DNA from 4 places in the Photobacterium sp. GB-210 genome. Region 4 is predicted to be linked to each of the others. Evidence: predicted binding sites of a transcription regulator. Region 4 holds the regulator's gene; each other region holds the start of a gene.
The links. The regulator PurR, encoded in region 4, represses purine synthesis genes. The targets are predictions, from matches to a motif close to TNANGNAAACGTTTNCNTNA.

Region 1 (8,005 bases), on a different contig from region 4:
GTTGGTGGGGTTGATTGCTCAGATAATGAAGTGAACATCAAAATTTTACTCAATAGCCTAGTGACCGCTGATGAGCTGACATTTAAACAGCGTAATAGTATTTTAGAAAAGATGGAAGATGAGGTTGCTGACATTGTATTAGATGATGCCTATCGCCAAAGTGAATCTATTTCAGTAACAGAGCAACAGCAAGTACAACTATTAAAGGAACAAACGCGGTTTATTCATTTACTGGAACGACAGGGCAAATTGGATCGAAGCCTGGAATGTTTACCTGATGATGAAACATTAGTAGAGCGTGAAAAGGCAGGGATTGGCTTAACACGACCAGAAATTGCTGTGCTGGTGGCTTACGGTAAAATGGTGTTAAAAGAAAAACTCGTTAATCACGATATAGCCAGTGATCCTTATCATTCCCGTCTTTTACCTGCTTACTTCCCTCAATTTTTACAAGATAACTACAGATCACAAATGGAAAACCATCCATTACGACGTGAATTAATCGCAACATCATTAGCTAATTTGATGTCGAATGAAATGGGATGCAATTTTGTTACTCGGCTGCAAGAAGAAACGGGGGCAACGATAAATGAAATTTCAGCCTCTTACTCAATAGGGCGTGAGATCTTTAAGTTTGACCAGATTTTTAGTGAAATTAGAGCATTAGATAATCAAGTTTCAGCACAAACGCAATATGACATGCTTTATCGTTCAAGGCGTATGTTGCGTCGGGTCACACGATGGTTCCTACGCAATAGAGAGCACAAGTTAGGTATAGAACAACAAATAGTGTTCTATCAACCTTTTGTTGAGCAGTTACGAAATGAATTAGATAGTTACCTTGTAACTGAAGAAGTGGTAGAGCATGAAGAGCAAGCGAATGAAATGATCCGCAAAGGGGTACCTGAGCGGTTGGCCAAAAACATTTCACGCTTAACCAGTTTATATTCAGCCATGGATATAGCGCAAATTGCAAAAGAAATGGACGTTAACATATCGCATATTGCAAGAGTGTACTTTGTACTAGGAGCGCAACTATCACTTCATTGGTTCTTAAAGCAAATTCAAAACCAAGCTGTTGAGAATAATTGGCAAGCATTAGCAAGAGCTTCATTTCGTGAAGATCTAGATTGGCAACAAAGACAATTAACAACAGCGGTTATAATGACAAGTACTGCTAAGCCAGAAGAAAGTATATCACTATGGATGGAACAACATAAAAAAGCGGTTGATCGATGGGAGAGTGTACTGGCTGAATTTAAAGTCGGTAATGCGCATGAGTTTGCAAAGTTCTCTGTCGCTTTACGTGAATTAACCATTTTAAATCTCAACTCAAGGCCGATACAGTAGTCTGTGTACTTATAGTCACCGCCTAATAAGATGGTATAAGCTACGGTGTAACATATATAGTGACAATGTAACTTTTCCCAATGTCTGTTATGTTACATTGTCACTATTTAAGTGTTAACAATAAGGTTATAAAAATAATACGTTACTTTTTTCAGAGCTAAAAAGAAAACGATTGCTTTTATGTGTAATAAATTGTGAAACCACGAAACTATAACTTATTGTTAAACAAAGGTTTAATTTCTAAGTTACTGTTTTATTGACAATAATCAAAAAAATAACGATTGAAGTTAACAGAATAACTGTGAATAATACCATCCCGTTTATTCGGGACTTATTTTGGAGTTACAATGTTATACCGCATCGCACGTTCTGCTATTTTTCAGTTGGATGCTGAAAAAGCACACGACCTCGCTATTGAGAACTTTTCTCGCTTTACTGGCACTCCATTAGAACTTTTCTACCGACAAAATCTTCCGGCACGTCCTGTCGAAGTTATGGGGCTTACATTCAAAAACCCTGTTGGCTTAGCGGCTGGCCTTGATAAAAACGGCGAATGTATTGATGCATTTGGTGAAATGGGTTTCGGCTTTGTTGAAGTAGGGACCGTGACACCTCGTCCACAGCCTGGTAATGATAAACCTCGTCTTTTCCGTTTGATCCCAGCAGAAGGCATTATCAACCGTTTTGGTTTTAATAACCTTGGTGTTGATAATCTTGTTGAGAATGTAAAGAAAGCAAAATTTGACGGCATCATTGGTATTAATATCGGTAAAAATAAAGATACACCGATAGAAAAGGGTGTTGAAGATTACATTATTTGTATGGAAAAAGTTTATCAATATGCTGGTTATATTGCTGTAAATATTTCGTCACCGAATACACCGGGATTACGTAGCTTACAATATGGTGAAGCTTTAGATGATCTGCTTTCCCAGCTTAAAGCTAAACAAGCTGAATTAGCGAAACAACATGATAAGTATGTTCCTCTAGCACTTAAGATCGCTCCCGATCTTGATGATCATGAGATTCAACAGGTATGTGATTCTTTGATCCGTAATAATATAGATGGTGTGATTGGAACAAATACCACATTGGATCGCTCTTTGGTTCAAGGGATGGAACATTGTGATGAAGCGGGGGGCTTAAGCGGTCGTCCTTTGCAAAACAAGAGTACTGAAGTTATTCGAAAAATGTCAGAAGCATTAAATGGCGCAGTACCAATCATTGGTGTCGGTGGTATTGATTCTGCAATGGCTGCTCGCGAGAAGATGATGGTTGGTGCAAGCCTAGTACAGGTTTATTCTGGCTTTATTTATCATGGCCCACGTTTAGTTAAAGATATTGTAAACGGTCTTTAACTGTTGGCTATCGCTCTCGTACTGAAGTATTAAATTTAAATATCTTCTGACATACGAAAACCCAGCTTAGTGAATACTAGGCTGGGTTTTTAATTATGTACTTAGTCTATTTGTATCAAATATACATCTGATTTACTCGTGATAGAACCGCTATTTTCCCCTTTTATTTTATGAATACGCGAGTAGAATTAAGCTAAAATTTAAACATATGATCACAGATACAAAATAAATCACTGTCTTTCAGGAGTAAGAACGTGTTAAAGCCAGATAATTCATGGAAATGGTATTTTGACGCTGAAATGAATTCACTCATGCTTGAGTTGAATGACGATATGCTTTTCCGTGTATCGTTACCAAGTAAGCTGCTTACCCCAGAAGCTAAAATAAGTGATATTTTTAATGTTGATGATATTGAAGCCTATCAAAACTTCCAAGAGCAGATTGCTCATCTGCCAATTTCTGCAGCTAGAAAATGTGAATTAGCATTAAATGCTACAGCCGCACGACGTTTCCATAAGCCTATGATGCCAAAAAGTTGGTATTTCGCACCTCAACAAGGTGTAGAGCCGTTACAGGGACAAGTTATTACTTTAATGACGGCTTCTTGTACTGCCCATTACGTTGTGATTGAAAACAGTGGGGTCGCGAGTCTCTGTATGCTTGCTGATGTTGCTACTGTTGATTTAGATGGCCTTAAAAGCATGGAGTTCTGCGAAACCATTAAAGTTATGAATGATCGAATGGCTCCCTGTTTTGTAGAAACTGAACAGCGACATTTTGCGCTTGTCGGTTAGTCGTTTCTTCATCTCATATTTTTGTCGTATATCCTTATCAGTCTCCCGGTAGATAGCAGTATTTGTTATCTTTTGTAGTAAAAGCCCATTAAATTTAGGCTAATTTGCTATCTTTCTTATGCTGTCCAGTACGGCCTCCCTTAGTATATTTGCATGCTTTTCTCTATTAGATGGTGAGAAAGATATCACCTTTTATTGAGATAGTTATCGTCCAAATCTCTCATTTTTATATCCATTTTCTTTGTAACTAACGATAACAACATAACTACTGTTATCTACATACCGCATCATCAGTTTCTGTAATTCGTGATAGTTACGCTTCCTTGTAGGTATTCAAGATAGGTTAGAGCGTATATTTGTATTCGTTAACTGACTTCATTGCTACTCAGCAAGGTATATCCACCATTTTTCTGGTTAAAAATTACACTAAAAATATGTCATAGATCTCAAAATTCTTATATATAGCCAGACAATTCTTACTGCTTTATTTAAGTAAAACCTGATGGTTTATGACGTTAATTTCTTTGTTACATTACGTTTGATTGACAATCCCTTCCTCTTTTTCCTGCGTTAATAGTGAAGTAGTGGTTGTGTAATAGTGTTGGAATAATTTATTCCACCAAGGGGCGGGTGATAATATTGAATAGGGGTATTTAGCGTAAAAAAACTTTTAATTTCTTGAATGTTAAAGATAAATCAAATGTCACTCAGGGTGAGAAATTGCTTTGAGGGTGGTTTTCATTATTCCAGATTAATGATTTGTTCTTTGTTTGATGAGAATCGTTAAATATGACTTTTAGCGTTGTATTGGTCGCAAGTTTTGCAGGTAAGTGAAGATGTTTGTTGTTACATCCTCTTTGATTGAGAACGTACTGATTGAAGAATGAATTTTTTTTCCTAAATGAGCCATTTCATTATGGTTTTGACGAGGCATTTTTTGTGATTTCAGTTATAATTCCTCGCAATATTAGTGTGAAAAGAACTCCATGAATCAATATCTAGCGATTACTTCCCGCGGCCTTGAAAATTTGCTTGCGGATGAATTAGAACAATTAGGTGCACAGAACATTCAAGTTGTGCATGCCGGTGTCCGTTTCAAAGCAGAACAAGCAACAGCTTACCGTTGTTGTCTATGGACACGAATCTCATCACGTATCATTCAAGTACTGAGTGAATTTAACGTTCGTGATGATATGGACTTGTACTTAGGTGCAACAGCTATCAACTGGATGAACTATTTTGATAGCAATACACGTATTGTGGTCGATTTTAATGGTACTAACCGCGAAATCCGTAATAGCCAATACGGTGCAATGAAAATTAAAGATGCGATTGTAGACCGATTTACAAAAGCGGATTTACGTCGTCCTAATATCGACCGTGAGCGTCCTGATCTACGTATTCATATGCGTCTATCTGGTGAGAAAGGTATTCTTGGTCTTGATATGGCAGGTAGCGGTTTACACCAACGTGGTTACCGTAGTGAAGCGGGTAAAGCACCACTGCGTGAAACCCATGCTGCTGCACTTGTTATGAAAAGTGGCTGGACACCAGAACAAGCATTGTTAGATCCAATGTGTGGTTCAGGTACTTTAGTGATTGAAGCTGCGATGATAGCCGCTGAAATTGCACCAGGTCTTAAACGTAAGCGTTGGGGCTTTGAATCAATCAAAGACTTTGACCAAGAAGCTTGGTTAGAGATCCATGCAGAAGCAACGGTTAAATCTCGTCGTGGTCCTGCAAAAGTCACGACCAAGTTCTTTGGTCGTGAAATGGATCGTCGTGTATTAGCGATTGCTCGTGATAATGCGGGTCGTGCTGGTGTTAAAGATCTGATTGATTTTGAATATGGCGATGCCACACAGCTTGTTCGCCCTGAAGGGTTCGAAACAGGCATTATTCTTTGTAACCCTCCATATGGTGAACGTTTAGGTACAACCCCTGAACTTATTGCATTGTACAAAGAATTTGGTAACCGTTTAAAACTCGCTTTTGCGGGTTCTGTTGCTGCCATTTATTCAGGTTCGAACGAATTGTTAAGTTGTATGCGTATGCGTGCAGACAAGCAATTTAAGCTTCGTAACGGCGCATTAGATTGTGTACTTAAAACTTATTTGATCACTGCAGGTAGTGTTCAGAAAGAAGAAGGGCAATCTGAGGGTGTCATCGTTCAAGAAGAGGTCGCGCCTGATTTCGCGAACCGTCTTAAAAAGAACATTACTAAGTTAGATAAATGGGCAAAACGTGAAGGTATCGAATGTTACCGTATCTACGATGCTGATTTACCTAACTACAATGCCGCGATTGATAAGTACAAAGATTACTTAATTATCCAAGAATATGCAGCGCCTAAATCTGTTTCTGAAGAAACAGCACGTCGTCGTATTATGGATGTGTTGCGTGCGACAATTGAAGTAACGGGTGTAGAAAGCAATAAAGTTATTCTTAAAGTCCGTGAGCGTCAAAAAGGTAAGAACCAATACCAGAAGCTATCAAGTGCAGAGCGCCACATGATTGTTGAAGAGTACGGTGTTGAACTTAAAGTGAATCTTTATGATTACTTAGATACAGGTTTGTTCCTTGACCACCGTATTACGCGTCGTATGCTTGGCCAAATGGCAACAGGTAAGGATTTCCTTAACTTGTTCTCTTATACAGGATCTGCAACTGTTCATGCTGCTGTCGGTGGTGCAAAGACAACAACTACCGTTGATATGTCGAATACTTACCTTCGTTGGGCTCAAGAGAATATGGAGCTTAATAATCAGGTAGGCCCACAACATGAATATGTTCAGGCTGACTGTTTACAGTGGCTACAAGAAGTTGATGATACGTTTGATCTAATTTTTATCGATCCACCAACGTTCTCTAACTCTAAGCGTATGAAGCAGACGTTTGATATTCAACGTGATCACATCATGTTAATGGAAAACCTAAAGCGCATGCTACGTCCTGATGGTCAAATTGTTTTCTCAAACAATAAACGTCAGTTCAAGATGGATTTAGATAAGATTAATGAACTTGGCTTACAGGCGAAGAATATCTCAAATAAAACATTGCCAATGGACTTTGCTAAGAATAAGCAAATCCATAACTGTTGGATTATTACTCACAAGGAAGACGAGTGTTAATCACACTTTATAGCACGGAAGGCTGCCACCTTTGCGAGCAGGCATATCGTCTGCTCGTAGAGGCTGGATTTAAAGACAAAGTAGATATTGTTGATATCGCATTTGATGATGCACTGTTTTCTCGTTACGGTGTAACTATACCTGTACTCTCTATTCAAAATCATGATCGCAATGTTCCTGAATTGGGCTGGCCCTTTGATACAGATTCATTAAAAACATGGTTAATAACAAATAAGCTTGGTTAATTACGATGGCACTTATAAAAATTAGTAACGCTCAACTAGCGTATGGCGATCATGCTTTACTCGATAAAGCAGAATTTCTTCTTCAGCCACATGAGCGTGTTTGTCTTGTTGGCCGTAACGGCGCTGGTAAATCAACATTAATGAAAGTGATTGCTGGTGACGTATTACTCGATGACGGTAGTATTCAACGTCAAAATGAGCTGGTGGTTTCTCGTTTAGAGCAAGATCCACCGCGTAATGCGGAAGGGTCTGTATTTGATTATGTAGCGGAAGGTCTTGCTGATGCAGGTCGTGTTCTGCGTGAGTACCATCACCAATTGGACCTTGTCACCGCCGATCCTAGTGAAGCAAACATTAATAAACTATCGCGTATTCAGGAGCAAGTTGATCACCATAACGGTTGGCAGTTAGATACGCGTATTGCAGCAGTACTTGAAAGCTTGAAGCTTGAACCGAATACACTTCTTACTGATTTGTCTGGTGGTTGGCAACGTAAAGCAGCACTTGCTCGTGCGCTAGTGTGTGATCCTGATATTTTGTTACTTGATGAGCCAACAAACCACCTTGATGTAACAACGATTGAATGGTTAGAAGGTTTTCTAAAAGACTTCCGTGGTTCAATTATCTTTATTTCGCACGACCGTGCATTTATTCGTTCTATGGCGACTCGTATCGTTGATTTAGATCGTGGCCAATTAGTGTCTTTCCCTGGTGACTATGAAGGTTACCTAGAGGCAAAAGTTGAGTTATTGCGTGTAGAAGAAGAACAAAACGCATTATTTGACAAAAAACTAGCACAAGAAGAAGTGTGGATAAGGCAAGGTATTAAAGCGCGTCGTACTCGTAACGAAGGTCGCGTTCGTGCACTTAAAGCATTGCGTAATGAACGTGCAGAGCGTCGTGATGTTGTAGGTAAAGCGGATATGCAGCTACAAGACGCGAACCGTTCAGGTAAGATTGTCTTTGAAGCGAAGAATATCGGTTATAGCTATGGCGATAAGCAAATCGTTAAAGATTTTAGCTTTAATGTTATGCGTGGCGATCGTATTGCCTTAATTGGTCCTAATGGTTGTGGTAAGAGTACCTTAATTAAACTGATGCTGGATAAACTTCAAGCAACTGAGGGT
Region 2 (8,005 bases), on a different contig from region 4:
CGGTAAGAAACGTGTACCAACAGATTTACCTTCCGCTAAATCAATAATGACATCAGGACGACGACCAGCAGCGATGATCACTTCAATACCAGCTCGACGAGCCACATCTGCTGCCTGTAGTTTTGTTGCCATGCCGCCTGTACCTAAACCACCCACAGTGCCACCCGCTAATTTACGCAGTGTTTCATCAATAGTATGTACTTCACGGATAAGCTCTGCATCAGGATTACTACGAGGATCGGCGGTAAATAGACCTGGTTGATCTGTCATTAATAACAGTTTATCTGCGCCACCTAAAATACCGACAAGTGCGGATAAGTTATCGTTATCACCCACTTTAATTTCTGTTGTCGCTACCGCATCATTTTCATTCACAACAGGAACAATACCGTTATCCAGCAAGGCAACTAACATATCACGCGCATTTAAATAACGTTCCCGATCGTTTAAATCTGCACGCGTTAATAGCATTTGACCGATATTGATCCCATAGATACCAAATAAGATTTCCCACTCTTGAATTAAGCGACCTTGACCAACCGCAGCCAGTAATTGCTTACTTGCCATTGTTTTGGGCAGTTCGGGGTAACCTAAATGCTCACGTCCTGCTGCAATTGCACCAGATGTGACAATAATAATTTTATGTCCTTGACGACGAAGCATCGCACATTGACGGACAAGCTCAACCATATGGGCGCGATCTAACTTCAGCGTACCGCCAGTAAGAACACTGGTGCCCAACTTAACAACAATTGTTTGTGATGCAGCAGATGCTGCAAGGTCTTGCTCTCGAGCATTAGTATTTTTGGTATCTGCCATGGGGATCAAACAAAATAGAAAGAAATAATATGTACTTTGTTTTATCAATACTGCTAATAAAGCACAAGAGAAAAACAATGACTAAATACATATAAGTGCGCAAATATTTAGTTAAACAACTGAAACGCTTACAAATCACACAAAATTATATTTAAGCCGCTAAATTCGGTTATCTTAGGCAACAAGATGTAAAAAAAAGATACAAAAAAACCCATCACTTCATTGGATGGGTTTTATAAATTGAGAGCAAATTATTTATGCTAGCTCAGTAAGCGGTGTTTGTGTGAGTTCTGAAGATGGAGATAAGGTTAATTGGCATTCATCAACAATAAATGGCGTCAACTTACGGTGAAAATCTAATAATGTTTTCATCACCGCATCTTTATGCTTTGCGGGTAACTTTCCATTACTCCACTCACCATTTAAATCAAAACGGCCAAAATCATAGCAATATTCATAACCATTATCGGTTACTGTTAAAATTAACCACCAGCCCCAAAATTCACGTTGTTCGGGCTCTTTATCAGCATTAACACAACTGGCTAAACAATCAAAAAAGAACTGACCTTCTTTTGATTTTTTCTCACGTAAGTAAGGACCCAGCGCAGTTAATTTTGTTATTAAACGCCCATGAGGCGGAAAAAGAGTTGTCGAAGTCATTGCAAATCCATCCATAGTCAACTGCAGTGATGAGTATGCTAATACTCAAAATAATATACGTTTACTAACGTTTTTTAATCACGTTGTTTATGTGCAACATGATAGCTATCAGTATTTATATATTATGGTTGAATATGGATAAAATGCCAGTGAAGATACGAAATTTTATTAACAATATCATAGTGGTATAAAATAAAGTTCGATATCCTCACTGCATACCGTCAAGGTTTTGTCTCCACCTTGACCATCAGAGCCAAATAATTGTCTACTTTATTACCTTAACTGCTCATTTAACCATTCAACGACAGTCGTTAATGAACGGTGGTAGCCATCATGAATAGGCTTTTCTGGTAACGTTATCGCTTTACCACCATAACTGGACAGCGCAATTAACTGATTATCACTTTCAGGGCATACAGGATCATTTTTTAAACTTATTCCCAGCATTGGCATATCAATACGTCGGCGCCCCAAAATTCCTTGGTGCTTTAACGACCATGCCGGAAGATGAGAAATGATGCTCGTTTCTGATTGACCATTTTTACCCATTCGAGATGCTAACACATCAAGATACATCCGAGGGATCTGCTCAATCATCTTAGGTTGGGTCAACACGCTATGAATCGCGCCGCCCAAGCTAATACAGGTTTTTAAACGTGTTGGCTCCATAAAACCTAAACGAATAGCTGCATTACCGCCCATTCGTAACCCTAGCATTGCAACTTTATGGTGATCGACCCAAGGGACATCACGTATCTGCTGTAATAACGCTTGATGAAGTCGACTGGTATCTTCCGTTAAGTTCCAACGATCACAATGACCGACAGATGGCATATCCAGTGTGACCATCGCATAACCTGCCGGCCCTAAATAATCTTCATATAAGCGCCATAAATCGCATTGCAATGTATCTAATCCACCGCTAACGATCACTGTCGGTAATAGTTTATCGGTACGAGGCAAATGAATGAAGGCTTCAAAGGTTTTACCTTCATACTTGACACTAATCGTTCGCATATCATGCGGGCGTAATTCTATCGCTTCACGATAACTTTGATTGGCTTGCAATTCTGCTTGATCAGCCAATTGATCGCCCTTGATATACGGATACGCGGCAATACTGTAATGCGTGCTGGCTTTTAATAACAACTCAGAAGCTTTAAGTTTCTCGCCTTCATTTAATAGAAGACGTGCTTGCTTTTGATAGCTTGCGCCCAATTGCGCCCATTCATATGTCCAGTTACCTGGCTTATAGCCAATCACCGTATCCAGTAAATGTTCACTCGTACGTGGAGATTTAGCACCCGCAATACGAGCAAGTACCGCTTCAAGCTCTATCGGATCGACGCCCTGCCAAATCCATTGTGGGCGACGTAAAACACGGTACCAGCTAGCCTTACTCTCACCATCCAGCGCATTGTTGACTCGCCCACTACGCACATGAGCAATTTTAACCAAATTCGATGTCTCTTTAGAGGTTGGTCTTGGGGCAAATAACTTTTCGGACAAATTTTCAGGGGATGGCTCAGACACGGCACTCTCCACGTGGTCTTGATGATGTGTAGTGATGATATACCCAAAATCACTTACGTATGTCGATTTAAAACAAAAAAAGACGCCTTATCGGCGTCTTATTAATCAATCTTAGTTTACAGCAGCAAAGCAATAAACCTTGATAAAGGGAGAATGCTTATCGCTTAGCGATTGGATCGACAAACGTTACTGCCATATCCCACGGTTGTTCAATCCACGTTTCTTGTGGGATATCAACAACGTAATCATCAACTAAATGTTGACCTGCAGGTTTTGCGCATACTGTTACAAATTTACCACGTGGGTACAGTTCACGAATTTTTTCAGCAGTACCGCCCGTGTCGACTAAATCATCAACAATAATAAAGCCTTCACCATCACCTTCTGCTTTCTTGATCACACGCATATCACGTTGGTGATCATGATCGTAGCTTGAGATACATACGGTATCTACATGACGGATACCCAGTTCACGCGCCAAAATAGCAGCAGGAACAAGACCGCCACGGCTAACAGCAATAATACCTGTCCACTGCTCAGCAGGTAGCAACTTTTCAGCTAGCTGACGAGTGTAAGTTTGCATGTTATCCCAAGTGATGATGAATTTATTACTCATAGATAAAGAACCTCTGGATCAACGATGTTAAATCGCCCTAAATAGATAAAGCTTTATGAAATCTAAAACTTAAAGAAAAATTATTTTTGCAAGGAACAATGCTGAAATAACCCAAACACTGATATTTACATCACGCCCCTTACCACTCATTGCTTTAACCGCAGCATAAGTGATAAAACCAAGGCCAATACCTTCAGCGATAGAATAAGTTAAAGGCATCAACAAGCAAACCACAACAACCGGTGCAGCTTCTGTTAGATCACGCCAATCAATTGCCACTAACCCCGACATCATCAAAATCGCGACGTAGAATAATGCACCAGCCGTTGCGTAGGCAGGTACCATGCCAGCTAATGGAGCAAAAAATAGAGCGAGTAAGAATAATACACCAACCGTTACCGCAGTAAGACCGGTACGACCTCCGACTGCGACACCGGACACACTCTCGACAAAAGAAGTGGTATTCGATGTACCCAATAAGGCACCAACAGAGGTTGCTGTACTATCTGCAAGTAACGCGCGATTTAAGCGTGGCAACTTGCCATCTTCACCAATTAAGTTTGCTTTTGTCGCAACACCGACAAGCGTACCTGCGGTATCAAATAAATCGACAAACAAGAAAGCAAACACAATTGAAATCAGGCCAACTTCCATTGCCCCCGAAAAATCTAATTGCATAAAGGTTGGTGCAATGCTTGGTGGCATTGACATAATGCCGCCATAAGTCACTTCACCAAATGCAATACTCAACCCAGTAACAATTAAGATTGCAATCAAGACTGCAGCTTTAAAGCCACGATGAACAAGCGCTATGGTTAGAAAGAAACCAAGTGCTGCCATCACAACAGGAAAACTGGTTAGATCGCCTACTTGTACTAACGTCGCAGGGTTATCTACGACAATGCCTGAACTCTGTAATGCAATGAAGGCAAGGAATAAACCTATACCTGCAGAAATTCCGGTTCGCAGCGCCATTGGTATGGAGTTAATGATCCATTCCCGTACTTTTAATAAACTTAACGCAATAAAACACAAACCTGATAAGAAAACAGCGGCTAACGCAACTTGCCATGTATACCCCATGCCTAGCACAACGGTATAAGTAAAGAAGGCATTTAAGCCCATGCCTGGTGCTTGTGCGACAGGATAGTTAGCAAAAAATCCCATCACAAAACAACCGATCATCGCTGCTAAACAGGTTGCAACAAATACTGCACCTTTATCCATTCCCGTACTGGATAGCATAGTAGGGTTTACAAAAATGATGTAAGCCATGGTCAGGAATGTTGTTAAGCCAGCAAGCAACTCCGTTCGCACAGTTGTGCCGTGTTCCTTTAGTTTAAATAACTTCTCAAGCATGTTTCTCTGTTCCTTGGAGATTGACACGTTAGTATTAAGCAAAAGAAAACGTTTGCGTTCTCAATTCGAGCGCGATTATAAACATCAGATCTATCAATTTCCAGAAAATATCGAGTAAATGCACAAAACTAAGACTAATAAATTTAATTTTGTTTTTTTGGCTTTTAAGAACAGATAATTAGCAATATAAAATCAATGCTTTAGCTAAAATATGCCAAATTAATATATTTCATCTATTTTATATTTATGAGATCTACAGCAATAAAACGTACTAAGGATCACATCGCGATGTGTGACTAACTTGTTATGACGATTTAAAGGTAAAAAAACGCCGCTTCAAAGCGAAGCGGCGGCGAATGTTGCAAATAATCGCTCACGATTATTTAGTATTCTCAAGTTAGGGGGTGAACAAGCTGTTCGGCTAACTAGTCAGCAACTAGATAACAAAATTCTTAGTAACCAAAGTAATTAGGGTAAGTAAAGTTACCTGTATATACAGAGCGGTTATTCCAAAAGTGTGTAATTGAATCAAAAATTTTCATTTTAAATCACCTTATAAATAAGTAATCCAAATTAACCACATAAATATTTATGCGCTTAATCCTTGGAGGGGAAAGACCATCGTGGTCGCACTTATCTCGGTTCCATGGAGGCGATATCTCGGGTTCATCCTGAACGTGTACAGTGTTTTCTCATACCTTTATGAGACTGTCTAAATCATAACCATTACGTAATTTACTTTCAAGCATTTCCTTTAACTTCGTCACACTTTTTACAAAAAAACATTGTTAAACCAATTTTGATGTAATTTTTTTCAATTTTGATCGGTTAAATCTTGCTTTATGATCAAGAAAATAAATATCAGAAATAATTACGTAATCATCAGCTCAATGTATACAAGTCAAGCGCCGTTAATACTTATTCATTATCGTATTCGTGGTTTAAGATTTTACTTTTTTCTCTACCTCCACCGAAGTCTGAATGATATGCTAAAAAAAATGCGATGGAGTAAATCGCTACTTATATATGTCATTTGACGGCTAATAGCCTGACAAGTGTCACTGGACCAAAATTCTATAAAGGTAGGCTTCCGTGTCTGAAATCAGTCAACTATCTCCTCAAGCTGTATGGCAATTTTTCGATCAAATTTGTTCGATCCCTCATCCTTCTAAATATGAAGAACAATTAGCACAATTCATCATTGAGTTTGCTAAAAAAGAAGGCTTAGATGTTCGCCGTGATGAAACAGGTAACGTCATTATTAAAAAGCCAGCAACAGCAGGCATGGAAAACCGTAAAGGTGTGGTACTTCAAGCGCACATCGACATGGTTCCACAGAAAAATGAAGAAACCGTTCACGACTTCACAACAGATCCTATCCAACCTTTCATTGACGGTGAATGGGTAACGGCAAAAGGTACAACATTAGGTGCTGATAACGGTATGGGTATGGCAAGCTGTCTTGCGGTACTGGCTGCTAAAGATATCGAACATGGCCCATTAGAAGTACTACTTACTATTGATGAAGAAGCTGGCATGACCGGTGCTTTTGGTCTTAAAGAAGGTTGGTTAGAAGGTGACATTCTACTAAACACTGACTCTGAGCAAGAAGGCGAAGTCTACATGGGTTGTGCTGGCGGTGTAGACGGCGCAATCACACTTGATATAAAGCGTGAAGCAACACCAGCAGATCACCAAGCAATTAAATTAGTCCTAAAGGGCTTAAAAGGCGGTCACTCTGGTTGTGATATTCATACTGGCCGTGGCAACGCAAACAAATTACTGGCTCGCTTTTTAGTCTCTCATGCAGACGATCTTGGCTTACGTATTAACAACTTCACAGGCGGTAGCCTACGTAACGCAATTCCTCGTGAAGCGTCTGCGATTGTTACCCTACCGGCTAAACATGTTGATCAACTAAATACATTATTCGCTCATTACCAAACGCTACTAAGTGCTGAGCTTGGTCATGTAGAAACAGATATCAACCTATTTACTGAATCTGCTGAACTACCAACAGATGTAATGGTAATGGCAGATCAAACACGTCTAATCAATGTATTAAACGTCTGCCCTAACGGTGTTATCCGTATGAGCGATGACATTGAGGGCGTTGTTGAAACATCGCTAAATATGGGTGTTATCACGACAGAAAGCGATAAAGTGATCGTACTTTGCTTAGTCCGTTCTTTAACTGACTCTGGTCGTAGCTATGTAGAAAGCATGTTGCAATCATTAGCAACCTTAGCAGGCGCACAATGTGAGTTTTCTGGTACATATCCAGGTTGGAAGCCAGACGCCGATTCTGAAATCATGCACGTATTCCGTGACATGTACCAAGAGATGTATGGTAATAAACCCAACATCATGGTGATCCACGCAGGTCTTGAGTGTGGCTTATTTAAAGAACCGTACCCTGAAATGGACATGTTATCATTTGGTCCTACCATCAAGTTCCCACACTCACCTGATGAGAAAGTGAAAATTGATACCGTTCAAATGTTCTGGGATCAAATGATTGCAGTACTTAAAAATATTCCTGTTAAAAAATAAACTAACGGAATAACAAAAACGGGCTTAACGTGATCTCATGTTAAGCCCGTTTTTATATGCACTGTAATAAATGTGTCAACAGAGAAGGTTCTGTTTTCATCTAATCAAAAACCAAAAGAAAGCTGTTGCGCTTTTAAACCAACCTCTAACCCAACACTTAAGCCTATTAAGCGTATCTCACGAGAATTTTGTCGGGTCATCGCTTCTTTTAATAAATCGATAAATTGCGCTTTATCTAATTTAGGATAAATATGCTCAACCGTAGTTTGTTGAAAGTCTGCAAATTTTAACTTTATACCTTGCTTGGCAATATCTAACTCAGGCCGTACTTTACGTAATCGTTGCTCAAGCTCAGGATATAACTGCTCAACCACTTGCCAACACTGATCAAAACTTGAAATATTTTGACTAAAGGTACGCTCTACCCCAACCGACTTTCGTTGTCGTTCAACAATCACTTCACGC
Region 3 (8,005 bases), 480 kb from region 4:
AATATAAAAAGTAGCTATTTATGTATATAATAGCGATGAATTTTAATGTTTAGGATTGATGATGAAAGATTGGTATTTGCTTTATTGTAAGCGCAGTGAACAAGAGCGTGCAGTGATCAATCTGGATCGTCAAGGTGTGGATTGCTACTACCCCCAGGTAACAGTAAAAAAAGTGAGCCGAGGCAAACGAATAGAGTCAATCGAACCATTATTTCCAAGTTATGTTTTTGTTCAATTTGATCCTGAAATGGTAAGTTATACGTCGGTGCGATCAACACGTGGTGTGGCTGACTTTATTCGCTGTGGTGCAATGCCACAAAAAGTACGTGAAGAACTTATTTATAACTTAATGATGAATGAAGATAGTGAAGAGCATCAACGTTTGTTGTCAATGCTTCCTCAGCCCGGTGAAAAATTAAAGTTAGAGCAAGGTAAGTTTCAAGGTCTTGAAGCTATTTACCAAGAACCTGATGGTGAGAAACGCTCATTTATGCTGATTAACTTGTTAGGTAAGCCTGTAAAAGTAAGCGTAGATAACACTGATCTGCTTAAAAAGTGATCATTTTTATCAGTGGGTCAGAACTCTCTTTTGCATATTTGAAAGCTATCTAATACGATGTTTGTAAACATAATATACTGGAAAAAAAATTGAATACTTCATTAGTGCGTAAAGCTGTTATTCCTGTTGCTGGTTTGGGTACTCGAATGTTACCTGCAACCAAAGCTATTCCAAAAGAGATGCTTCCAATTGTAGATAAGCCGCTTATTCAGCATGTAGTGAATGAGTGTGTTGCAGCAGGAATTAAAGAAATTATTTTAGTGACGCATTCTTCAAAAAATTCGATTGAGAACCACTTTGATACCTCTTTTGAATTAGAAGCGACATTAGAAGCGCGAGTAAAACGTCAGCTACTTGAAGAAGTACAAGCGATTTGTCCACCTGATGTGACCATTATGCATGTACGTCAAGGTCAAGCTAAAGGTTTGGGTCATGCAGTATTGTGTGCACATCCCCTTGTTGGTGATGCGCCTTTTGCAGTTGTTTTACCTGACGTAATTTTGGATGATGTTGCGAGCGATTTACGTTGCGATAATATGGCTGCCATGGTGAAAATGTTTAACGAGACTAAAGTGAGTCAGGTGATGGTTGAACCTGTTCCTATGTCTGAAGTGTCAAACTATGGTGTTGCGGATATTAATGGTGTGGAATTACATGCTGGCGAATCAGCACCGATGACAAAGGTTGTTGAGAAGCCTTCAGTTGAAGACGCGCCTTCTAATTTAGCTATTGTCGGTCGTTACATACTTCCAGCTGAAATTTGGGCATTATTAGCCCGTACGCCTGTTGGCGCGGGTGATGAAATTCAATTGACCGATGCTATCGATATGCTAATGCAATCTCAACAAGTGAATGCATTTCATATGTCAGGCGTAAGCCATGATTGTGGTAGTAAAATTGGTTACATGAAAGCGTTTGTTGAGTACGGTTTGCGCCATAATCAATTTGGTGAAGAATTTACAGCGTATGTCAAACAACTAGCTAAAAGCTTATAGTCGACGCCATAAATTGTATAATCAAAAGAAAAAGCGATGGTGTTCCATCGCTTTTTTTATTTATTCTATTTGTTAATAAGAAGAGGACTGCTAATTTAAAATAGCATTGTTTTGGAGAATAAAAGAGCAATAGGTATCACTCTTTTTATTACCAATTATTCGCCGTGAAACTGCTCGCAAGCTAACATAGTATTTTCTATTAATGTTGCGACTGTCATTGGGCCGACACCACCAGGGACTGGAGTGATATGTTTTGCTTTTTGGTTGGCAATATCAAATTCAACATCACCACATAATTTACCATTATCTAATCGGTTAATACCCACATCAATGACGGTAGCCCCTTCTTTAATCCAAGCGCCAGGAATAAAGTTAGGTTTACCTACAGCGACGACAAGGATATCTGCACGACGAACATGGCTCTCAAGATCTTGAGTAAAACGGTGACAAGTTGTTGTTGTAGCCCCTGCTAATAATAATTCGAGTGTCATCGGGCGACCTACAATATTAGAAGCGCCAACAATAATCGCTTCTTTCCCTCGTACCGGAATATTGTAACGTTCTAAGAGGGTCATAATACCTTTAGGGGTACAAGAGCGTAGTTTTGGGATACGTTGACTTAAGCGTCCGACATTGTATGGATGGAAGCCATCAACATCTTTTTCAGGATCAATACGCTCTAAAATTCGTGTGCTATCCATACCAGCTGGTAATGGAAGTTGGACTAAAATGCCATCAATCGTTGGATCGAGATTTAATTCGTCAATAAGAAGTAATAATTCTTCTTCTGAGGCTGTTGGTGGTAGATCGAATGATTTAGAGACAAAGCCGACTTCTTCACAGGCTTTTCGCTTACTACCAACATAAATTTGAGAAGCAGGATCTTGACCTACGAGCACAACAGCTAAGCCGGGTGCACGAAGACCAGCATCTTTACGAGCTTTCACTCTAGCGGCAACTTCCTGTCGAACTGTTTGGGATATTAATTTCCCATCAATAATTTGGGCGGTCATGGTAATCCTTTTTATATAGGCTAAGCATGTGGACGCTATTATTGTGTCAGAAAATGATTACTTTAGCTATAACGCAAACGTTTGCTTTTTGTTTGTTTAATAATGGCGAACAATCTTAAGTGTTTATCGTTGAAGGGAATAGGTATCTACAATTGCACTGAAAAAACTGAAAATAAAACAGATTGCTTTAACTTTAATCGCTTGGCGGTTTAAATCATGAAATTTAAAGTAAACGTATTGACCTAAATGATTAGCAACGTATAATCCTGCCTCGTAACGCCATGTTACACAATGATGCGCCCTTAGCTCAGCTGGATAGAGCACGTCCCTTCTAAGGATGTGGTCGCAGGTTCGAATCCTGCAGGGCGTGCCATTCTCTCTTCTTTATATATAAGATCCAAAATCTAATTCATTTCTAAGATTTTTTAATACAAAAATCACTCTGTAGTTAGTCTTGTAACGGCTAAAAAATGCTTTCTCTGTTACGTAATATTTGCGTTAATTCGACTGTTTTTCCAACATTTGAACCCAAAAAACGCAGAGATCTATGATTATTTTCTCCTTACCCCTTGAAATGTTCGTTATAGACCCTATCTTGTGTTTCAGTTGTAGAGCTAGATAGCAGTTTAGTCTATCTCACCTCGACGCCACCTAAGTGTGTCGTTATAATAACGCGCTTTAATTTCTAAGTTGGATGAGCATATCTGACAGTTTAGAAATAAAGTAAAAGAATTGAGGCGTTATGGTTTTCGAGCCGTAACACGAAAAGGATGCCACCGTCAGTAAATGGCTGTTCGGCAACATCACTCAGAAAGCTGAGTAAGTTTTGAGGTTAAATATAATGCAAGTTACCGTTGAAACCACTGAAGGCCTAGAACGCCAACTAACAATCACTGTTCCTGCTGCAAACATCGAAGATGCAGTAACAGCTGAACTAAAGAAAATTGCTAAAACTCGTCGTTTCGACGGTTTCCGCCCTGGTAAAGCACCAATTAAGATGGTTGCTAAAATGTTTGGCGCATCAGTACGTCAAGACATCCTAGGTGAAGTAATGCACCGTCACTTTATCGAAGCTATCGTTAAAGAGAAAATCAATCCAGCAGGCGCGCCAACATTTACTCCAGTAGAAGTTGCTGAAGGTAAAGACCTAGTATTCAAAGCGACTTTCGAAGTATTCCCTGAGATCGCACTTCAAGGTCTAGATAAAGTTGTTGTTGAGAAGCCAGTTGTTGAAGTAACTGAAGCTGACGTTGATACAATGCTTGATACTCTACGTAAGCAACAAGCTACGTGGACTGAAGTAGACGCAGCCGCTGATGCAAACAGCCGTGTAACTATCGACTTCGTTGGTACTATCGACGGTGAAGAGTTCGAGGGCGGTAAAGCTGAAGGTTTCGCACTTGCTATGGGCCAAGGTCGTATGATCCCTGGTTTCGAAGAAGGCGTTGTAGGTAAAAAAGCGGGTGAAGAGTTTACTGTTGAAGTAACGTTCCCTGAAGAATACCACGCTGAAAACCTAAAAGGTAAAGCTGCAGCATTCGCTATTAAACTTCACAAAGTTGAAGCACAAGAGCTTCCTGAACTAACTGAAGAGTTCGTTGCTAAGTTCGGCGTTGAAGACGGTTCTGTTGACGGTCTTAAAGCTGAAGTTCGTAAGAACATGGAGCGTGAGCTTAAGCAAGCTGTTAAAGGTCGCATCAAAGATCAAGTTCTTAACGGTCTTGTTGAGCAAAACGACATCACAGTTCCTGCTGCACTTATCGATCAAGAAATCGAAGCACTACGTCAGCAAGCTGCACAACGTTTTGGCGGTGATGCTAAGAACATGCCTGAACTACCACGTGAGTTGTTCGAAGAGCAAGCTAAACGTCGTGTAGTTGTAGGTCTTCTAGTTGGTGAAGTGATCAAGTCAGAAGAGCTAAAAGCAGACGAAGAGCGCGTTAAAGCAATCATCGCTGAAATGGCTTCTGCATACGAAGATCCATCAGAAGTAGTTAAATACTACGAAACTAACGAACAGCTAATGAACAACATGCGTAATGTTGCTCTAGAAGAGCAAGCGATTGACGCACTTCTAGCTAAAGCACAGGTTTCTGATAAAGACGTTAGCTTCAACGAGCTAATGAATCCTGCTGCTTAATTTGCTGAAATTGATGTAGAGATTTGACATTATCTCAAGTCTTCTGCTAACAATGGTCCGTGTGAGTCATTTCATTCGGGCCATTTATTTTAGGGAAATAACGTTATGAGCTACCAAGAAAAAAACGCCATGTCACCAATTTTGGATGCGCTGGTACCTATGGTGGTCGAGCAGACTTCTCGTGGTGAGCGTTCTTATGATATCTATTCTCGTCTCTTAAAAGAGCGTGTGATTTTCTTAACGGGTCAGGTTGAAGATCACATGGCTAATTTAGTAGTAGCACAGCTACTATTTTTAGAGTCAGAAAACCCAGATAAAGACATCTTCCTATACATCAACTCTCCAGGTGGTTCTGTTACTGCGGGTATGTCAATTTATGACACTATGCAGTTCATTAAGCCAAATGTGAGTACTGTATGTATGGGTCAAGCATGTTCAATGGGAGCATTCTTACTTGCTGGTGGTGCGAAAGGTAAGCGTTACTGTCTACCGAACTCACGTGTAATGATTCACCAGCCATTAGGTGGTTTCCAAGGACAAGCATCGGATATTCAAATCCATGCACAAGAAATTCTAACAATCAAACAACGTCTAAACGGTTTATTGGCTGAACATACAGGCCAACCACTAGAGGTTGTTGAGCGTGATACTGACCGTGATAACTTTATGTCTGCAGAACAAGCTGTAGAATATGGTTTAGTGGATGCCGTGTTGAGTCAACGTGACTAAGTACTTATTTCGCTGATTAACTCTAGATAGTTAACGCAGCAAAATAAGCCGACTTGTTATACACTCAAGACAAGGCAATGATGGGAATACCCCAATAAGAGGTTAGCGAATGACAGATAAGCGAAAAGAGAGTGGTAGCAGTAAGCTATTGTATTGCTCTTTCTGCGGTAAAAGTCAGCATGAAGTTCGCAAGCTGATTGCAGGCCCTTCTGTTTATATTTGTGATGAATGCGTTGATTTATGCAACGATATTATTCGCGAAGAAATTAAAGAAGTGATGCCTAAACGCGATGGCGATGAACTGCCGACTCCGCAAGAAATTCGTAACAACCTAGATGATTACGTAATTGGGCAAGCACATGCGAAAAAAGTGCTAGCTGTTGCGGTATATAATCACTATAAACGTCTACGTAATGGCGATACAACTAGTGAAGGTGTTGAACTAGGTAAGAGTAACATCTTACTTATCGGCCCTACTGGTAGTGGTAAAACACTATTAGCTGAAACACTAGCACGAATGTTAGATGTTCCATTTACGATGGCTGACGCAACCACGCTGACTGAAGCGGGTTATGTGGGTGAAGACGTAGAAAATATTATCCAGAAATTGCTACAGAAATGTGATTACGACGTGGCGAAAGCTGAACGTGGTATTGTTTACATTGATGAAATCGATAAGATTTCTCGCAAATCAGATAATCCATCGATTACTCGTGATGTATCTGGTGAAGGCGTACAGCAAGCATTACTGAAGTTGATCGAAGGTACTGTTGCATCAGTGCCACCACAAGGTGGTCGTAAGCATCCTCAACAAGAATTCTTACAAGTTGATACTTCTAAGATCCTATTTATCTGTGGTGGTGCATTTGCAGGCCTAGATAAAGTTGTTGAGCAGCGTGTAGCAACAGGTACTGGTATTGGCTTTGGCGCAGAAGTGCGTTCAAAAGACCAAGCCGACACATTAAGTGATCTGTTTGAAAAAGTTGAGCCTGAAGATCTTGTTAAATACGGCTTAATTCCGGAATTTATCGGTCGTCTACCAGTCACAGCAACATTAGGTGAGCTTGACGAAGAAGCACTAGTTCAGATCCTTCGTGAGCCTAAGAACGCACTAACTAAACAGTATGCTGCGTTATTAGAGCTAGAGAATGTTGAACTTGAGTTTCGTGATGATGCACTGGTTGCTATTGCACGTAAAGCAATGGAGCGTAAAACAGGTGCTCGTGGCCTACGTTCTATTGTGGAAGCGGTACTGCTTGATACTATGTATGAGCTCCCGTCTCAGCAAGGTGTAAGTAAAGTTGTTATCGATGAGTCAGTAATTAAAGGTGAGTCTGAGCCTCTACTGATTTATGAAAACACGGAAGCACCAGCAGCTGCAGCTGAGTAAGTGTCTAATAAGTGCACATAAAGGCTAAAAAAAGGAGGCATAAGCCTCCTTTTTTATTTTCTGTTACTTCTTTCGTTGAATAATCATGTTTCACCCCCATATACTCAATATAAGCTAACTTTCTAGTCGTATTAAGTAAGTGACTCAACCAGTTACTTAATACGATTAGTATTGACAGGAAGAGAGATGAATATGAACCTGGAGCGTTCTGAGCGCCTTGAGATCCCGGTTCTGCCACTACGTGACGTGGTGGTGTACCCTCATATGGTTATTCCATTGTTTGTGGGACGGGAAAAATCTATTCGTTGCCTAGAATCGGCAATGGAGAACAATAAACAGATTCTGTTGGTTGCCCAAAAAGAAGCAGCGACAGATGAACCGTCAATCACTGATCTTTATGATGTCGGTACTGTTGCAACTATTTTACAGCTATTGAAGCTACCTGACGGTACCGTAAAAGTCTTGGTTGAAGGCCAACAACGTGCCAAAGTTGAAGATTTAGCTGATGATGAGTTCTTTACTGCTCATGCTGAATATCTGGTTACGCCTGAAATGGATGAACGCGAACAAGAAGTACTTGTTCGCACCGCTATCAGCCAGTTTGAAGGCTTTATCAAGCTAAATAAAAAGATCCCACCTGAAGTATTAACTTCACTTAACGGTATCGATGAAGCGGCCCGCCTAGCAGATACCATTGCTGCGCATATGCCGCTGAAACTGGCTGATAAGCAAAAAGTATTAGAAATCGTTGATATTACAGAACGTTTAGAGTTCTTAATGGCAATGATGGAATCAGAAATTGATTTGCTTCAAGTTGAAAAACGTATCCGCGGACGCGTTAAGAAGCAAATGGAAAAATCTCAGCGTGAGTATTACTTAAATGAGCAAATGAAAGCTATCCAAAAAGAATTGGGTGAGCTTGATGATGCGCCAGATGAGTTTGAAGCGCTAAAGAAAAAGATTGAAGAATCTAAAATGCCAGCTGAAGCTCGTGAAAAAACCGAGCAAGAGCTGCAAAAGTTAAAAATGATGTCACCAATGTCAGCGGAAGCAACCGTTGTTCGTGGCTACATTGATTGGATGCTAAGCGTGCCTTGGTACAAGCGCTCTAAAGTGAAGAAGAGCCTTGCAAAAGCCGAAGAAGTGCTTAATGCCGATCATTATGGTCTTGAGCGTGTG
Region 4 (8,005 bases):
ATTTTTACAGGGCTTTCTTCTATTGTTATAGGTCCTATGGCGATCAGTTATAAACAAAGTTTGTTAGCACTATTACCCGGTGATCATGAACTTGCTAAACATGTCAGCCTAGTGATCCATCAAATTCGTTTACCACGTACACTTCTCTGTTTTGCTATCGGTGCAATTTTAGCTGTATGTGGCGCTGTACTACAGGGACTGTTTCGCAACCCGCTTGCAGATCCTGGGATCATCGGAATCACTGGCGGTGCAGGCTTAGGTGCTGCATTGGCCATTGTCTTATTTGCCCCTCTCACCGCATCATTCCCTCAGCTTTTAAACTTCGCTATTGTGCCTATTTTTGCCTTTATTGGCGGCGCAATCAGCACCGTTTTAGTTTATCGCTTAGGCACAGATAAAAACGGCACATCGGTGATGATCATGCTACTCGCTGGTGTCGCGATAACCGCAATTTCAGGCGCAGGGCTTGGGTTACTCAATTATGTTGCCGACGATCAAGCCTTACGTGATTTATCATTGTGGTCAATGGGTTCACTGGCTGGTGCAACATGGACAGGCATTATTCTCGCCTATTGCACATTCGGGTTACTCTTTACCTATTTTTATCGTCATACCAGTAATTTAAACGCGTTGTTATTAGGCGAAGCTGAAGCTCGACATATGGGGGTTAACACCCAAAAACTAAAACGTAATTTAATTATTACATGTGCTGCGGGAGTGGGTATGACTGTTGCCGTTTGTGGCCCGATTGGCTTTATTGGCTTGGTTATTCCTCATGTGGGGAGAATGCTAACTGGTCCAAATCATAGAACCTTATTGCCAATTTCGGCTTTACTTGGCGGATTAATCCTCTTGGTTGCCGATATGATTGCTCGAAGCGCATTCTCGCCTCAAGAACTGCCGGTTGGGATCATCACCGCCATGTTAGGCGCGCCTTTCTTTATCTATTTATTAGTTAATCAAAAGAGTCAGATGTCATGACGTTAAATCATTCAGCAAAGGTCGATTTTACAGCAAGTAGCGACAAAGTCTGTGTTATTCAGGCTCGCGACTTATCATTACAATTCGGTGATAAAGTCCTGCTAAATCATCTTGATATTGATATTCACGCAGGAGAAGTCACCGCATTACTTGGGCCAAACGGTGCAGGTAAAAGTACCCTGTTAAAAGTATTATGTGGTGAGATTACGCCAAAATCAGGCACGGTTTCTTTCTTTGATCAACCGCTTAATAATTGGGCTCGGGAAGAATTGGCATGTCACTTAGGTGTCCTTCCACAACATAGCGCATTATCGTTTGCCTTTACCGCGAAAGAAGTTGTCGAGCTAGGCGCAATTCCATTGCAGCTCACTTCGCCTGAACTGAAAGATGCAACAGCATCAAGCATGCAATATGTTGATATTAACAATTTAGCTAAACGTCTCTACCCCACCTTATCGGGGGGTGAAAAACAGCGTGTACACCTTGCCCGGGTTTTAACACAACTCAGTAAAGCCGGTGATAAATGTATCTTGATGTTAGATGAACCCACCTCAGCACTCGATCTCGCCCACCAGCACCACACCTTACAAATTGCCCAAAATATGGCTATACAAGGCGCCGCTGTAATTGTGGTATTGCACGATTTAAACCTTGCAGCCCAATACACTGATCGGATGATTTTCCTTAACGAAGGAGAAATAAAAGCCGACGGAACGCCAACACAAGTTCTTACTCCTGAAGTAATAGATACCTTATATGGTTGGCCTGTCAGTGTTCATACTCATCCAAGTGGTGATTTTCCTTATCTTTTATCAGCCAATCATTCTGTTTTTTAACGTTTTATCTATTAATGACTAGATATACACAATAAATTGAAGCTATTAGCATGACAAACATCGAGTTTTTACGGTTAATGATCAATTAATTCAATCAAGTTGAATAGAAAGATTGCACAACGCAAAACACACAGTAAAATGTGATCGCAAGCGATTACATGTGTAATTAGTGTAAAAATAGTTTCTATCTTCTAATGCCGCATTTTACTGCGGCTTTAGTTGTTTATGATCCATGATAATTGCAACACCCTATAATTCGGTATCAAATTGAATAATTAAGTAGCTAATAACTAAAGGATCTTCATCTCTGCGAGTGAACTCGTAAGCCATAGACTACGTAATTAATCAATTTGGTATCAAAAACCTTTGTCAGATCCTAATCTGACCATGATAAGAAGAATAAATATGGCAACCATTAAAGACGTTGCACGTATGGCAGGTGTATCAACTACTACAGTGTCGCACGTGATTAATAAAACACGCTTTGTTGCAGAAGCAACGCAACAAAAAGTTTTGGCTGCAGTAGATGAACTTAACTACGCCCCAAGTGCAGTAGCGCGAAGCTTAAAATGTAATACAACACGTACTATCGGCATGTTAGTCACTAAATCGACTAACCCATTTTTTGCCGAAGTTGTGCATGGTGTTGAAGAATATTGTTATGGTGCAGGCTACACACTGATCTTATGTAACACCGAAGGTAACTTAGAAAAACAACGTGATTACTTACGTATGCTTTCTGAAAAGCGTGTTGATGGCCTATTGGTTATGTGCAGCGATCTGGATCAAATGCTGCTCGATTTACTTGAGCGTAAAAATGATCTTCCTATGGTTATCATGGACTGGGGCCCAGAAAGCCCACATACTGATAATATTCTAGATAACGCTGAAAACGGCGGTTATATTGCGACTAAGCACCTTATTGAAAATGGTCATAAGAAAATTGGCTGTTTATCTGGGCAAGTTGATAAGTCTACTTGTCAAGAGCGCCTAAAGGGCTTCCGTAAAGCGATGAAAGAAGCAGATCTCACTGTTAATGCTAATTGGCTACTTGACGGTGACTTTGAGTGTGAGTCAGCCGTTGAAGCTGCTGATAAGTTTATCGCAATGGAAGATCGCCCTACTGCTATCTTCTGCTTTAACGACATTATGGCCATGGCTCTGATCAGTACCTTTGAACAGGCAGGTCTGCGTGTTCCTGATGATATCTCAATCATTGGCTACGATAACATTGACCTTGCGCCCTACTTTGCGCCACCGCTAACAACTATCCACCAGCCTAAACGTCGTTTAGGTAAAAAGGCCATCGAAATCTTGCTAGAGCGTGTGAAAGACAAGAATCATGAGCGTCAAACCTTTGAAATGACGCCTAAACTTGTTGAGAGAAAATCGGTTAAAGATCTCAACTAATAAAATTTATCTTTCTATGTTAAGGAAAAGCCGATAAGTTAACCTTGTTGGCTTTTTTTTTACTTATAAAAAACAATCATGAGTATTTATAATTATAAAGCTTATTAAAATAAGCTAAGAACAAATACCTGAACCAATATCACATTTTTGAGAGCTTAGATTTAATATTAAAAGTATTATTTAATATAACTTTATATAGTCACGAACTGGCAAATTAATTGAAAGATTAAGACGCAAAACCACCGGCCTAAAAATTATGTTAATAATTCAAGGTAGCGGGGTTACCGAAGGATTATTATTGAACCGACAATATTATGACACAAACTTAACAATATATTGACAGTATCAATGTGTAGATTAATTAATCTATTTCCTCGCTCTTAATGTTTAGGTGACACTCATATTTTTTCACCGAGTAGAAGCATGGATAAACCAATATTAAAAGATTCATTAAAATTATTTGACCATTTTGGTTCAATAAAATCACGGTCGATGTTTGGCGGTTTTGGCATTTTTTCTGGTGATACAATGTTTGCATTAGTTGTGAACGATAAACTTCACTTACGTGCAAATGCTGAAACTGAAAAGGAATTCAAACAAGCTGGCTTGGAACCCTATGTTTATAAAAAACGTGGCTTCCCTGTTGTAACCAAGCACTATGCAATACCCGATCAATGGTGGGATGAACCCACAAAGATTGTAGCTCAAGGTAGGTATTCACTGGATGCAGCAGAAAAAGACAAGCAAGAAAAGGAGAGTTGCGTACCTGACCGAATTAAAGATTTACCTAATCTACGATTATCAAATGAAAGAATGCTGAAAAAAGCAGGCATAAACACTATTGAACAACTTCTAGCAGTGGGCTCTCTTGGCGCATATAAAGCACTTCAAGAATCACAAACAAGTCCATTGAGTATTGAATTGCTTTGGGCATTGGAAGGCGCAATTAGCGGTCAACATTGGTCAGTTATTCCTGAGCAACGTCGAAATGAACTATTATCTGCCTTATCTTAAAAATATAAGTTGTCTTAAATATAAAATACTTAGGAATAAAAGAGCCCCCATTCTTTTATTTCTAAGTATACCTTTCAAAAATAATTTCCGTATTATCCTTATCTTCCTTTATAAAATTCAATATTTATTTGGTTTAATTGCATATTAACAAACTTTTGCCATTAAATTAATTCCCTCCATTTTGCACTCCTTGATTTATATAAATGATAATTATCTTTATTTATATTCCATGCCTAATTATTTGCTAATACGACCAATAACCCATCTTCTCACTAATAAATAACGTGGCGCTTTAAACTGTCTTATCTCCTGCTGATTTTTTCACCAACCAATTGAAGAAAAAGAAATATTTATCATTAAATGAAATACAATGTCTGATCTTAAGGTCTACATGTTTACAACTGCTACTGAGTAAGATCGTATAAAACCCTACTTTTAGGGTGTTTTTTAAGGAATCACATGCGCATTTCGATCAAAAAAATTGACTCTTTATGGGTAAAGCCTTTGCTATGGCTTCAAGCTCGCCACTATGGTCAAGTATTAAACCCTGCAAAGCTATGGGGACGTAAACCTGTCTTATTTTGGTTAGTCGCAGGTTTTTTTGGTTTTCTCGACCGTAAGAAGTCACCGATTCAAGATGTCATGCGATCTTTGGTCTGTGTGCGTGTTTCACAATTAAACGATTGTGCCTTTTGTGTTGATGCCAATGGTATGAAGCTCGCCGAACGTTGTGATTCAGAAGATAAAATTAAAGCACTCGCCAACTGGCAACACTCTACGCTGTTTACAGATCAAGAACGCGCTGTGTTGGCCTACACTGAAGCGATGACAATAACAGGCAAACGAGTGACAGATGAAATGCTTGTCGCGCTACAAGAATGGTATAGCAGTGATGATATTATTGAACTCACTGCTTTAGTTAGCTTTCAGAACTTGTCGGCGAAATTTAACACTGCGCTCGATGTGCCAGCACAAGGCTTTTGTTCTCTTCCTATTACGCCTAACGATATTGCTCAAGATAACGTGCAAGCATCAGATAAAAACATAACGAAAAAGGATCAGGCAAATGAATAAGAAAAAAACGCTATTGCTGCTGGTCATTGTCAGCCTTATTGCGTTATGGCTACATTTTGATCTAGGCCAATACCTTACCCTTGAGTTCATCAAGCAAGAGCAATTAGCCCTACAAGCAAAGATTGAAAGTCAACTTTTCACTGCTTACTTGTTTTTCTTTGTACTCTATATTGCCGTGACAGCCCTTTCCTTACCCGGCGCTGCAATTTTAACGTTGCTTGGAGCGGCATTATTTGGTTTTTGGCCTAGCCTTATTATTATTTCTTTTGCCAGCACAATAGGTGCAACATTGGCTTTTCTATCAAGCCGCTATATTTTGCAAGACTGGGTACAACAGCGGTTTGGACAACGCCTCGCGACCATTAATCAAGGGATTGAAAACGAAGGCGCATTTTATCTATTAACGCTGCGTTTAATCCCTGTAGTGCCGTTTTTTCTGATCAACTTACTAATGGGTTTAACCCCGATTAAAACTCGTACCTTCTTCTTTGTCAGTCAGCTTGGCATGCTGGCTGGAACTGCTATTTATGTGAATGCCGGTACTCAACTGAGTAACATTAATAGTTTGAGCGAAATCATCTCATTTCCTGTATTGATATCTCTTGTATTACTCGGGATCTTCCCACTGCTCGCAAAAACAATTATTAATTACATCAAAAGCCAAAAGGTTTATAGCGGTTGGCAAAAACCTACTGTGTTTGATCAAAACCTAGTGGTAATTGGTGCTGGTGCTGGCGGTTTAGTCAGCTCCTATATCGCGGCAGCCGTAAAAGCGGAAGTCACATTAATTGAGCGTCATAAAATGGGCGGCGATTGCTTAAACACAGGTTGTGTGCCATCTAAAGCCTTAATCCGTGTCGCTCATAGCGCTTATGAGCTGCAACAAGCAAAACAATTTGGTATTGAAGCTAAAATTGAAAAAATCGACTTTAAAGCCGTTATGACTCGTGTTCACAACGTTATCAAAGATATCGAACCGCATGATTCGGTTGAACGTTACAGCAAGCTTGGTGTGAATTGTGTCCAAGGTGACGCGACGATTTTGTCGCCTTGGGAAGTAGAAGTTAACGACAAAGTGATCACCACACGTAACATTATTATCGCAACAGGGGCTTCCCCACTATTGCCCAATATTTCAGGCTTAAACACAGTTAATCCATTAACGTCCGATAACTTATGGCAACTAGATACTTTACCTAAAAAGTTATTGATTTTGGGTGGTGGTCCTATTGGTTGTGAATTGGCTCAAGCGTTTAATCGTCTTGGCGCATCTGTCACCTTAGTTGAAATGGCAGATCAGTTACTTAACCGTGAAGATAAAGATGCGGCCGATTTCATCTATCACACACTAACACATGAAGGTATTAGAGTACTTCTAAAACACAAAGCCGTTAGTTTTGTAGAGAAAGGATCTGCGCAATATCACCACGTTAAGCTTGATGATCTTACGACAGAGCAAACGGTCGACGTTGAATTTGATCAGGTTATTGTGGCGCTAGGTCGTGTTGCTAATACCAAAGGTTTTGGTTTAGAGCAGCTAAAATTAGCAACAAATCCACAAGGGACTATCAAAGTTAACCACTACCTACAAACACAATATCCTAATATATACGCTGTGGGTGATGTGGCAGGCCCTTTCCAATTAACTCATGCTGCAGCGCATCAAGCATGGTATGCCTCAGTAAATAGTTTGTTTGGTACATTCAAAAAGTTTAAAGCTGATTACTCGGTATTGCCTGCCGTTACCTATACTGCGCCAGAGTTAGCTCGAGTTGGTCTCAATGAAAAAGAAGCTATTTCACAAAATATCGATTATCGAACATATACTTACCCTATATCCGATTTAGATCGTGCGATTGCCGACAATGCTGCCGAAGGTTTCGTTAAAGTCCTAACCCCACCCAATAGCGATAAGATTTTAGGGGTCACAATTGTCGGCCATCATGGCGGTGAACTACTGGCAGAATTTACCTTAGCAATGCGCTACAAACTGGGACTGAATAAGATTTTATCGACGATTCACCCTTACCCCACCATGAGTGAAGCCACTAAATATACGGCTGGTGTATGGAAACAGGCCAATGCCCCACAAAAGTTATTGGCAATGGTTAAACGTTATCATCAATGGATGCGTAAATAGGTCATTCGATACAAGGAATTAAAAAGGACGAAACTCTGATGATGAAAAAAAATGTACTAAAAGCCTTGTCGAAAGGCATCGCGTTATCGTTAACAATTTCTAGCTTCGCTTACGCTGAAGAAACGAAAGCACCTGCAAATGAAAGTCAAAGCTGGCAACAAATTGAACAAAAAGCCAAAGGTCAAACGGTCTACTTCAATGCGTGGGGTGGCAGTCAAGAGATCAATGACTACTTAAAATGGGCCGATAAACAATTACAGAACAGTTACGGCGTAACCTTAAAGCAAGTCAAAGTCACCGATATCGCTGAAACGACCCAGCGCCTACTGGCAGAAAAAACAGCGGGAAAAAATACCAACGGTGGGGTTGATTTAGTTTGGATTAATGGCGAAAACTTCCGTTCAATGAAGCAACATCACCTTTTGTATGGTCCTTTTACTCAACAGCTGCCCAATTGGAAATATGTTGATACTAAGCTACCGATTGATCAAGATTTCAGCGAGCCAACAGAAGGCTATGAAGCGCCTTGGGGCGTCGGTCAACTCGTCTT

Region 1: the regulator PurR is predicted to act here: its motif matches at 1,511-1,530, upstream of pyrD (quinone-dependent dihydroorotate dehydrogenase).
Region 2: the regulator PurR is predicted to act here: its motif matches at 5,028-5,047, upstream of C9J38_RS00705 (NCS2 family permease).
Region 3: the regulator PurR is predicted to act here: its motif matches at 2,637-2,656, upstream of folD (bifunctional methylenetetrahydrofolate dehydrogenase/methenyltetrahydrofolate cyclohydrolase FolD).

Annotation. Positions count from the first base shown of each region.
Region 1 covers NZ_PYNU01000019.1:47,235-55,239, forward strand. The annotation lists gene C9J38_RS17130 (NAD-glutamate dehydrogenase) at 1-1,350, shown strand, start outside; gene pyrD (quinone-dependent dihydroorotate dehydrogenase) at 1,698-2,708, shown strand; gene C9J38_RS17140 (cell division protein ZapC) at 2,963-3,502, shown strand; gene rlmKL (bifunctional 23S rRNA (guanine(2069)-N(7))-methyltransferase RlmK/23S rRNA (guanine(2445)-N(2))-methyltransferase RlmL) at 4,489-6,633, shown strand; gene C9J38_RS17150 (glutaredoxin family protein) at 6,627-6,878, shown strand; gene C9J38_RS17155 (ABC transporter ATP-binding protein) at 6,884-8,005, shown strand, end outside.
Region 2 covers NZ_PYNU01000001.1:135,388-143,392, reverse strand. The annotation lists gene proB (glutamate 5-kinase) at 1-819, opposite strand, end outside; gene crl (sigma factor-binding protein Crl) at 1,075-1,479, opposite strand; gene frsA (esterase FrsA) at 1,753-3,012, opposite strand; gene gpt (xanthine phosphoribosyltransferase) at 3,170-3,628, opposite strand; gene C9J38_RS00705 (NCS2 family permease) at 3,698-4,987, opposite strand; gene C9J38_RS00700 (aminoacyl-histidine dipeptidase) at 6,080-7,540, shown strand; gene dinB (DNA polymerase IV) at 7,645-8,005, opposite strand, start outside.
Region 3 covers NZ_PYNU01000002.1:199,841-207,845, forward strand. The annotation lists gene rfaH (transcription/translation regulatory transformer protein RfaH) at 62-559, shown strand; gene galU (UTP--glucose-1-phosphate uridylyltransferase GalU) at 649-1,554, shown strand; gene folD (bifunctional methylenetetrahydrofolate dehydrogenase/methenyltetrahydrofolate cyclohydrolase FolD) at 1,710-2,567, opposite strand; tRNA gene C9J38_RS04590 (tRNA-Arg) at 2,864-2,940, shown strand; gene tig (trigger factor) at 3,409-4,707, shown strand; gene clpP (ATP-dependent Clp endopeptidase proteolytic subunit ClpP) at 4,813-5,436, shown strand; gene clpX (ATP-dependent protease ATP-binding subunit ClpX) at 5,546-6,826, shown strand; gene lon (endopeptidase La) at 7,019-8,005, shown strand, end outside.
Region 4 covers NZ_PYNU01000002.1:684,447-692,451, reverse strand. The annotation lists gene C9J38_RS06705 (iron ABC transporter permease) at 1-981, shown strand, start outside; gene C9J38_RS06700 (heme ABC transporter ATP-binding protein) at 978-1,817, shown strand; gene purR (HTH-type transcriptional repressor PurR) at 2,223-3,227, shown strand; cyclic di-GMP riboswitch class I at 3,426-3,516, shown strand; gene C9J38_RS06690 (TfoX/Sxy family DNA transformation protein) at 3,651-4,241, shown strand; gene C9J38_RS06685 (carboxymuconolactone decarboxylase family protein) at 4,701-5,315, shown strand; gene C9J38_RS06680 (FAD-dependent oxidoreductase) at 5,308-7,455, shown strand; gene C9J38_RS06675 (ABC transporter substrate-binding protein) at 7,494-8,005, shown strand, end outside.